Regions from separate parts of the Metabacillus rhizosphaerae genome, predicted to be linked through region 2. Evidence: a T-box and tRNA genes for the amino acid it is inferred to sense, from the RefSeq annotation. Region 2 holds a T-box; the other holds one or more tRNA genes.
The links. A T-box is a leader RNA that pairs with one kind of tRNA and senses whether it is charged. The one in region 2 lies ahead of thrS (threonine--tRNA ligase), so its partner is inferred to be a tRNA-Thr.

Region 1 (5,237 bases), 2.4 Mb from region 2:
TTTAGAACAGTGGTAGGAGAGCGTTCTAAGGGCTGTGAAGCTAGACCGTAAGGACTAGTGGAGCGCTTAGAAGTGAGAATGCCGGTATGAGTAGCGAAAGAGGGGTGAGAATCCCCTCCACCGAATGCCTAAGGTTTCCTGAGGAAGGCTCGTCCGCTCAGGGTAAGTCGGGACCTAAGCCGAGGCCGAAAGGCGTAGGCGATGGACAACAGGTTGAAATTCCTGTACCACCTCCTCACCATTTGAGCAATGGGGGGACGCAGAAGGATAGGGTAAGCGCGCTGTTGGATATGCGCGTCCAAGCAGTTAGGCTGACAACGAGGCAAATCCCGTTGTCACATAAGGCTGAGCTGTGATGGCGAGGGAACTATAGTACCGAAGTTCCTGATTCCACACTGCCAAGAAAAGCCTCTAGCGAGGTGAGAGGTGCCCGTACCGCAAACCGACACAGGTAGGCGAGGAGAGAATCCTAAGGTGAGCGAGAGAACTCTCGTTAAGGAACTCGGCAAAATGACCCCGTAACTTCGGGAGAAGGGGTGCTTTTTAGGGTAAATAGCCCGGAAAAGCCGCAGTGAATAGGCCCAGGCGACTGTTTAGCAAAAACACAGGTCTCTGCGAAGCCGCAAGGCGAAGTATAGGGGCTGACGCCTGCCCGGTGCTGGAAGGTTAAGGGGAGAGGTTAGCGTAAGCGAAGCTTTGAACCGAAGCCCCAGTAAACGGCGGCCGTAACTATAACGGTCCTAAGGTAGCGAAATTCCTTGTCGGGTAAGTTCCGACCCGCACGAAAGGCGTAACGATCTGGGCACTGTCTCAACGAGAGACTCGGTGAAATTATAGTACCTGTGAAGATGCAGGTTACCCGCGACAGGACGGAAAGACCCCGTGGAGCTTTACTGTAGCCTGATATTGAATTTTGGTACAGCTTGTACAGGATAGGTAGGAGCCTGAGAAGCCGGAGCGCTAGCTTCGGTGGAGGCGTCGGTGGGATACTACCCTGGCTGTATTGAAATTCTAACCCACAGCCCTTATCGGGCTGGGAGACAGTGTCAGGTGGGCAGTTTGACTGGGGCGGTCGCCTCCTAAAATGTAACGGAGGCGCCCAAAGGTTCCCTCAGAATGGTTGGAAATCATTCGTAGAGTGTAAAGGCACAAGGGAGCTTGACTGCGAGACCTACAAGTCGAGCAGGGACGAAAGTCGGGCTTAGTGATCCGGTGGTTCCGCATGGAAGGGCCATCGCTCAACGGATAAAAGCTACCCCGGGGATAACAGGCTTATCTCCCCCAAGAGTCCACATCGACGGGGAGGTTTGGCACCTCGATGTCGGCTCATCGCATCCTGGGGCTGTAGTCGGTCCCAAGGGTTGGGCTGTTCGCCCATTAAAGCGGTACGCGAGCTGGGTTCAGAACGTCGTGAGACAGTTCGGTCCCTATCCGTCGTGGGCGTAGGAAATTTGAGAGGAGCTGTCCTTAGTACGAGAGGACCGGGATGGACGCACCGCTGGTGTACCAGTTGTCTTGCCAAAGGCATAGCTGGGTAGCTATGTGCGGAAGGGATAAGTGCTGAAAGCATCTAAGCATGAAGCCCCCCTCAAGATGAGATTTCCCATAGCGTAAGCTAGTAAGATCCCTGAAAGATGATCAGGTTGATAGGTCTGAGGTGGAAGCGCGGTGACGTGTGGAGCTGACAGATACTAATCGATCGAGGACTTAACCTAAATAGAAAAGCGGAAGAAGACCGCTTAAATCCATAGGGAATTGGAGCGACCTTAGAAGAAGTCGTTCTTTGACTTCGTACGAGAGAGTGAAATTACCGTAGGATTTGGCTTCTGTAGCTGGACAAAGTAAAAGCGTAAACTCAGTGAATTGAATTGTGAATCGTTATCTAGTTTTGAAGGAATATATTTTTTTGTAAAAAACACTTGAAATATTCTTTCAAAATAGTATAATAATTCTTGTCGTAATTGTCTGGTGGCGATAGCGAAGAGGTCACACCCGTTCCCATGCCGAACACGGAAGTTAAGCTCTTCAGCGCCGATGGTAGTTGGGGGTTTCCCCCTGTGAGAGTAGGACGTTGCCAGGCTTTAAATTGTTCCGCAGTAGCTCAGTGGTAGAGCTATCGGCTGTTAACCGATCGGTCGTAGGTTCGAGTCCTACCTGCGGAGCCATTGCTTCCATAGCTCAGTTGGTAGAGCACTTCCATGGTAAGGAAGAGGTCACCGGTTCGAGCCCGGTTGGAAGCTTACACAGAGACTTATTAAACACTTCATGGCCCGTTGGTCAAGCGGTTAAGACACCGCCCTTTCACGGCGGTAACACGGGTTCGAATCCCGTACGGGTCACCATTCGGAGGATTAGCTCAGCTGGGAGAGCATCTGCCTTACAAGCAGAGGGTCGGCGGTTCGATCCCGTCATCCTCCACCATTTATGCCGGTGTAGCTCAACTGGTAGAGCAACTGACTTGTAATCAGTAGGTTGGGGGTTCAAGTCCTCTTGCCGGCACTGTTTCACACATATGGAGGGGTAGCGAAGTGGCTAAACGCGGCGGACTGTAAATCCGCTCCTTAGGGTTCGGCAGTTCGAATCTGCCCCCCTCCACCATTTACATAAAAAATGTAGATAAACGAAGGAAAATGGGTATCCATTTCATAATTTGTTTATCTTTGATTTTGTTTGAAAGTCTAGTTGTGAATAAAATCACTAATCAATGTTTATAATATGTTATACATTATTAATTACTAGCACATAAGACTATGATGATTAATCAGTGGGCTATAGCCAAGCGGTAAGGCATCGCACTTTGACTGCGACATGCGTTGGTTCGAATCCAGCTAGCCCAGCCATTTTATTTAGAGCCATTAGCTCAGTTGGTAGAGCATCTGACTTTTAATCAGAGGGTCGAAGGTTCGAGTCCTTCATGGCTCATCTTTTGCGGAAGTAGTTCAGTGGTAGAACACCACCTTGCCAAGGTGGGGGTCGCGGGTTCGAATCCCGTCTTCCGCTCCATAGAATCCCTTGGCTTTTGGGGCCTTAGCTCAGCTGGGAGAGCGCCTGCTTTGCACGCAGGAGGTCAGCGGTTCGATCCCGCTAGGCTCCACCAATACTATATGAAAATTCAAACCATAAACTTATGTTTGTGGTTTTTTGTTATTTGTAAATACTAGAATAACGTGCTTTTGGTGATAGTTTTTATGAATAACGAAGAGGTCTATTTCAAGTAGTCCTGATTTATTGCTCGTCTTAATAATTAATTGAAAATTTATCACCAATAACCTCCAAAATTTGTTAAAATAATTTATGTAAATAAAATGAAACCAAATGGAAAGTTATACGTATATAAAGAGACCCGCAGAGTGCGGAGGTATGTTGAATGGAAACGATAGTAAAGAATCGAATAAAACAGGTTAGAAAAGGCGATCAAAATGCATTTGCGGAAATAGTTGATTTGTACAAGGATAAAATCTATCAATTATGCTACAGAATGCTCGGAAACGCGCACGAAGCAGAGGATATTGCACAAGAAGCTTTTATTCGAGCATTTGTAAATATTCATACGTATGATATGAATAAAAAATTCTCGACATGGTTATACCGAATTGCAACAAATCTATCAATAGATCGTATTCGAAAAAAGAAGCCAGATTATTATCTTGATGCAGAGGTGTCAGGAACAGATGGATTAACGATGTATTCCCAAGTAGCTGCTGAAATAGCTTTACCGGAAGAAGAACTTGAAACAATGGAACTACAACAAACAATTCAAAAAGAAATTTTAAAGCTCCCTGATAAGTATCGAACAGTTATTGTCTTAAAGTATATTGATGAGCTATCATTAATAGAAATAAGTGAAATTCTCGACATTCCAATTGGTACTGTCAAAACACGGATTCACAGAGGGAGAGAAGCCCTAAGAAAGCAATTAAGGCATTTATAAAGAGGTGAGAATATATGAGCTGTTCTTCTGAGTTTGTTCAGCTTTTGCATAAATATATGGATCATGAATTATCTAGTGATGAAGAAATTAAGGTGAAAGACCATCTTCACACCTGTGAGAGTTGCTATCAACATTTTCATGAGCTTGAAAAGGCTGTTGCGCTTGTCCAAAGTACATCCCATATTGAAGCTCCAAAGGATTTCACACAAGCTGTTATGAATAATCTACCAAAGGAAAAGCGAACAGCTTCCTGGAATCGTTTGTTAAAAGGTCACCCACTATTGGCTGCCGCCTCATTGTTTGTTCTTCTGATGACAGGAAGTCTATTTTCAGCCTGGCATGAGGATCAGCACTTTAGCGTCTCTAAACAGTCAAACCTAGTTGTAGAGAACAGTAAGGTCACCGTTCCAAAGGGAGAGGTTGTCAAGGGCGATGTGATTGTGAAAAACGGATCTTTAACGATTGAAGGTAAAATTGAGGGTGATGTAACTGTGATTAATGGAGAAATTAATGGAGAGAATTATATGGCAGCAGCAGGACAAGTAACCGGGGATATAGAGGAAGTAGATGAGATGTTTGAATGGTTATGGTACCATATAAAATCTCTTTCTCAGGATGTTGTAGGAGTTTTTCGTTAAACACAAGGTCATCAATACGGTGGCCTTTTTACATTTTCTTTTAGAAAGTGATATAATAACATAGTTATCAACAAAACTTATATATGAATGAGGCGGGGTTGAACTAAGCTAATTTTTAGGTATACCATCCTGCTTAGAAAATTGATGAATACAGCTTCAACAATTTAATATAAGGCTTACTCTGATAAAGTAGTTATATTAATGTAGCTAGTACATACTTCATTTTTTCATATTTCTTGGTTAATTGATGACGACATTTACGTTTTTATATATTAAAGAGTGAAACTCATGGAGGACGAGTGAATGGGATATGAGGATATACCAATATTGCATTACCTCGGCATAGCTGTTGATATTCTCCTTGTGTGGTACGTTATCTATAAACTGATTATGGTCGTAAGGGGAACCAAGGCTGTACAGCTATTAAAAGGAATTACTGTAATAATTGTAGTCCGCATGTTAAGTCAATACTTAGGATTAAGCACGTTACAGTGGTTAATGGATCAAGCCTTAACATGGGGTTTTCTTGCCATTATTATTATTTTCCAACCAGAGCTGCGCAGAGCATTAGAACAGCTAGGAAGAGGACGATTATTTTCTCGAGGTGGTTTACCTGGAGAGGATGACCCTGAAATAACCGTTGAAGCAATTGTGAAAGCAACAGACTA
Region 2 (5,237 bases):
TGTGATTCTAACAATTAACCTTTAGTACCAGTACTTTTACAGTAGGCTAAATCTAGACTTTTATTGACATTTGATTATATTGTTATTTTGGGACAGCAATAAGTACTAATTATTTAACTATTCGGAAAGATTACTAGTATACAATTATTAGGAAGTGAACACTTTTCAAGTCTTCCCACTTACCGCATTGAGAATTAATTAGCGTATGTTAACAATCTGGTCTCATTAAAAAAGGACGCCTTTTATTTAGGAAAGGCGCCAGATTATGGGAACAAGTAATTTTTCAGTTGCAAATCAAATTTTTCTTTTCTAAATCGAGCTACTTCTTCAGCACATAAACGTTACTTGAAAGTATTATTTATAAATTTATTTAGGTATTCTAAGGGTTATGTGTTATGCTTTATGTAACCATTTTAACACTTGTAGCATGTTGTCTTTAGAGGCTGACTAAAAGTTAAATGTCACTCCATAAATCTAGAAATTATGTCTTTTACAGTCATATTTATTCGGATATTTAAGGATCAGGCATTAATTAGTCAGCCTCTTTTTAACGTTATTTTTAAGCAAACAAAAAAGGACTCTAGAATAGAGTCCTTTAATAATTATGCTTTGTTTACGTTAGTAGCTTGAAGTCCACGTTGACCTTGTTCTGTGTCAAAAGTCACTTTTTGGCCTTCGTCTAAAGATTTAAATCCTTCGCCTTGGATAGCTGAGAAATGTACGAATACATCTTCTCCACCTTCGATTTCGATGAAACCGAAACCTTTTTCTGCGTTAAACCATTTTACTGTACCTTGTTGCATGTTTGTTTCCTCCTGGGTGGATTTAATCCACAATTATTACTATAGTTGCTCAATTAGATATCAAAGGCGAAAGTTTTAAAAACTTATTCTTTCCTTACATACCGAACAAAAATAATTCTTCTTTATCTTAACAGATAAATTTTGGAATTGCAAATGGTATTTAACAAGTTCTACAGTAAAGTAGAACTTGTCACTGTTTTTCCTTTCTAGTTAAGACTTCTACTGACAATTATCTGTTTTAGATCATTGATAAACTCATCTAGTTTCACTTCACTCGAATCCTCTTTCCCATATTGCCTAACATTAACAGTCTGGAAATCTCGTTCCCGGTCTCCTACAACTAGAATATATGGAACCTTTTTCATTTGAGCCTCTCTCATTTTAAGCCCAAGCTTCTCATCACGTAAATCAAGTTCAACACGTATTTCTGCTTGTTTTAATTGTTGTGTAACTTTTTCTACATACTCTTTATGCACTTCAGTTGATACAGGTATTACCTTAACTTGGACTGGTGCAAGCCAAACGGGGAATGCTCCAGCAAAGTGTTCAATTAAAATACCGAGAAAACGATCGATAGAGCCAAAGACAGCCCGATGAATAACAACTGGGCGCACTTTTTTATTTTCTTCATTGATATAAGTTAAATCAAATTTTTCTGGCATTTGAAAATCGAGTTGAACTGTCGCACATTGATGACTTCGTTTGAGCGCATCTTTAATATGGATATCAATTTTAGGTCCATAAAAGGCTCCGTCACCCTCGTTTATATGAAATTCATAGCTTAATTTGTTTAAAACATTTTTTAATGCAGCTTCCGCTTTATCCCATAAAGCTTCATCACCCATATAATCATCTGGTCTTGTTGAGAGTTCGATTTCATATTTAAAACCAAATGTACTGTAAACATAATCAATTAACTTTAATACGGATGTAATTTCATCCTCAATTTGAGCAGGTGTTACAAAGATATGAGCATCGTCCTGGCAAAATGTGCGAACTCTAAGCATGCCATTTAAGGCACCACTAAATTCATGACGGTGAACCTGCCCAAACTCTGCCATCCGAATTGGAAGATCACGATAGGAATGAAGTTTATCTTTAAAAATAAGCATATGCCCAGGGCAATTCATTGGTTTTAATGCAAAACTCTGATCATCCACCTCAGAAAAGTACATATTTTCTTTATAATGATCCCAATGACCAGAGCGTTCCCATAGCCGTTGGTTCATCATAATCGGTGTACGGACTTCCTTATAATCATATGAATATTGCAGCTTCCTTAAAAACACTTCTAATTCATTTCGGATTAGCTGCCCATTTGCTAAATAAAAGGGCATACCAGGTGCTTCCTCAGAAAACATAAATAACTCTAATTCATTTCCTAATTTCCGGTGATTTCGTTTTTGAGCTTCTTCAATAAAATGAAAATAATCAGCTAAAGCTTCTTTTGAAGCAAAAGCAACACCGTATATACGCTGAAGCACTTTATTACTGCTGTCTCCACGCCAATATGCTCCAGATACATGTGTTAGTTTAAATGCTTTAATATACCGAGTTGCTGGTAAATGTGGACCACGGCATAAATCAACAAACCCACCTTGTCGATAGACTGTTATAACGGCTCCTAGTGGAATATCCTCTAACAGTTCTAGCTTTAAAGGATCATTTGCAAAAATCTCCTTAGCCTTGTCACGTGATATTTCTTCACGTTTAATTTCCAGATTTTCAGAGATGATTTTATTCATCTCTTTCTCAACCTTAGCTAGGTCATTAACAGTTAGGTTATTTTCTAAATCAAGATCATAATAAAAACCATTTTCAATAACTGGTCCAATTCCTAATTGTACAACATCTCCATAAAGACGTTTGATGGCTTGTGCTAATACATGTGCAGTTGTGTGTCTCATAATTTCAATACCAGTTAACGAATTAAGATCATATAACTCAATATTTGCATTCTCATTGATGCTACGCTTTAAGTCATACAATGATCCATTTACCAATCCAGCCACAGATTTCTTTTTTAAACTAGAACTAATTGACTGTGCGATTTCCTCTAAGGATATACCTTTAACATACTTTTTTTCATCTCCATTTGGAAACTTAATAATAACCTCATTTTGACTCATGATTAACCACTCCTAATATTAAATTTCAAATAAAAAAACACACCCATCCCTCAAAAAAGGGACGAGTGTGTCTATACCCGTGGTTCCACCCAACTTTCCATCTAATTACCTTACATCATGATGGCTTCGTTTAAGCTGTATCGTAGCTTTCACGGTATTGATTACTAGTATTTCACCAATACTGCTCAAAGGTGGTAAGCAATTCTATCGAATTAGGAAGTTCCCAGCCTAGCCTTCCCTCTCTGTAAACCGTTTAGAAATACTCATGTCCTTATCATTGCTTTTAGTATTTAATTAAACATAAAAAAACACACTCAAATCCCTATATAAAAGGGACGAGTGTGTTTGATCTCGTGGTTCCACCCAACTTCCCACCACTTTTGTAATAAGTGATGGCTCGTTTTGCTGTATCGTAGCAGCTACGGTATTAATTACTATTGGTTCATCAATACTGCTCAAAGGTGGTAAGTAATTCTCTTGTATTAGGAAGTTCCCAGCCTAGCCTTCCCTCTCTGTAAACCGTCAAGAAATACTCATGTCCTTATCATTGCATCGGCTAATTTTAAATTATTAATTAATATATAGAAATATTTACTAATAGTCAATACCTAAATAGAAAATTTTATGCAAGGTTGTGTCGTAGTAAAACAATATTAACATATTAGCCGCACCTAAATTAATTTTATTTATAATATACTTTATCTACATTGTATTTCGCTTGAAGTTTATTAATAATGTATGTTTCGTAAATGTCTCTCTCCATTGGATCTTCGACCACACATACATCAATTTTGAATACTTCATTTCTATGATTTTTGATAGGTGACACTGTGTCTTCTAGATGCTTTTTGACCCTCTGCCTTAGTTTTCTTGCCTTACCTACAAAAAGCAGTTCATCTTTTTTGTTATAAAATAAGATAATTCCGCCCTTATCTCTTGGAATCTCATGAAGATCAATGAAGCCTTCGATCGATTTTATGACCGGCTCATTATCATTCCGTGATTGTATTCGCTCTGTGATTGAGATGTCTGCTTTAGGAATTTCGATATTTATCATAAATTAGCACGTCCTTTTTCTTCTAATATGTAAATGGTGTTATATGTGAAAAATAAATCATTAACTTCTACTTATTATAATTTACAATAATTAGTGATTTATTTGAAAAATAGTAAGATTCGATACTTCATTATATTAGAAAATCTTTTTGGTTGTCATAACCCGGTATTTTTATCATTATTGTCGAATCTTACTATAATAGAATAATTAATACTATGTGATTAAGTACCCCTAGGAAAAATCATATCATTAAAATGCATTTTTTGCTGAGTTTCATATTGTACCATATAATTTAAAACATGTCTTTTTGTTTGAGTTTTACATGTTATATATTCGAGAAGAAACTTACATTTGTTTAACTTGAAAGATATTAGTTGGAAAGAATAAAAAAAGACCTACCAATTAGGTAAGTCAAAACTTTGTTAGTATTATAGAAATTACGAACCATTGTGTCAGTAGCTGTTAACAATTCATATGTGGTGAAGTTGGTTCTAATTGCATAAATTCAATTCGGTTTCCGTCTGGGTCTTTAATCCAACATTGATAATTATTGTCTTTCCCTTTCGTTGGTTCGACATCTAAGGTAAGCCCTTTCATCTTTATGTGATTGGCTACTTCGTTAATATCGTTCACCTCTAAGCAAATATGATTAAAGCCAATTTGGTTTCTTTCCTCTTGCTGTTTAGTTAATCCGCCATAAAATAATTCGATAAATTGTCCAGGAGCCACTTTAATATATTCAATCCAAGGCTGATTCTCATTGTCACGGATTTCGAATGCCCTTTCAAAACCTAAAATGTCACAGTAGAATTCAAGTGATTTATCCATGTTTTCTACAGTTAATGCTAAATGTCCAATCCCTTTAATCAAGTAGTATCACCCCTTACTTCATTTAGTTTTATCGTTTTTTAGCTTTATGATAAAATCGTTTCAATTCTATTTTGTATCTCAGAAGGAAGAATGACTTCAATTGCTTTGACATTTTGTTCTACTTGACTTGGTTTACTCGCTCCGATTAAAGCGCTTGATACGTTTGGTTGCCTTAAAATCCAAGCTAATGCTAGTTCTGGTAATGTAACATCGATCTCTTTTGCAACTGCTTCTAATTGCTCAACTTTATTAAAGACATCCTCATTTAGCATCCCTTTTATAAAATTATTAATCGATTGATTTGATGCACGACTATTATCTGGGACCTGACCATTTTTGTATTTTCCAGTTAGAACGCCTTGGGCTAATGGAGAAAAT

Region 1: it has a tRNA-Thr gene. The T-box ahead of thrS (threonine--tRNA ligase) is inferred to sense a tRNA for this amino acid. The anticodon was not compared.

The regions. Positions count from the first base shown of each region.
Region 1 is NZ_CP147403.1:494,225-499,461, reverse strand. It holds rRNA gene WCV66_RS02515 (23S ribosomal RNA) at 1-1,715, shown strand, start outside; rRNA gene rrf (5S ribosomal RNA) at 1,965-2,080, shown strand; tRNA gene WCV66_RS02505 (tRNA-Asn) at 2,091-2,165, shown strand; tRNA gene WCV66_RS02500 (tRNA-Thr) at 2,168-2,240, shown strand; tRNA gene WCV66_RS02495 (tRNA-Glu) at 2,268-2,342, shown strand; tRNA gene WCV66_RS02490 (tRNA-Val) at 2,346-2,421, shown strand; tRNA gene WCV66_RS02485 (tRNA-Thr) at 2,427-2,499, shown strand; tRNA gene WCV66_RS02480 (tRNA-Tyr) at 2,515-2,598, shown strand; tRNA gene WCV66_RS02475 (tRNA-Gln) at 2,766-2,840, shown strand; tRNA gene WCV66_RS02470 (tRNA-Lys) at 2,850-2,922, shown strand; tRNA gene WCV66_RS02465 (tRNA-Gly) at 2,929-3,003, shown strand; tRNA gene WCV66_RS02460 (tRNA-Ala) at 3,022-3,097, shown strand; gene WCV66_RS02455 (hypothetical protein) at 3,126-3,263, opposite strand; gene sigW (RNA polymerase sigma factor SigW) at 3,368-3,931, shown strand; gene WCV66_RS02445 (anti-sigma factor family protein) at 3,946-4,569, shown strand; gene cdaA (diadenylate cyclase CdaA) at 4,873-5,237, shown strand, end outside.
Region 2 is NZ_CP147403.1:3,739,427-3,744,663, reverse strand. It holds gene WCV66_RS18320 (cold-shock protein) at 603-803, opposite strand; gene thrS (threonine--tRNA ligase) at 1,010-2,932, opposite strand; T-box leader at 2,987-3,219, opposite strand; T-box leader at 3,261-3,489, opposite strand; gene WCV66_RS18310 (nucleotide excision repair endonuclease) at 3,615-3,989, opposite strand; gene WCV66_RS18305 (VOC family protein) at 4,452-4,859, opposite strand; gene WCV66_RS18300 (aldo/keto reductase family protein) at 4,904-5,237, opposite strand, start outside.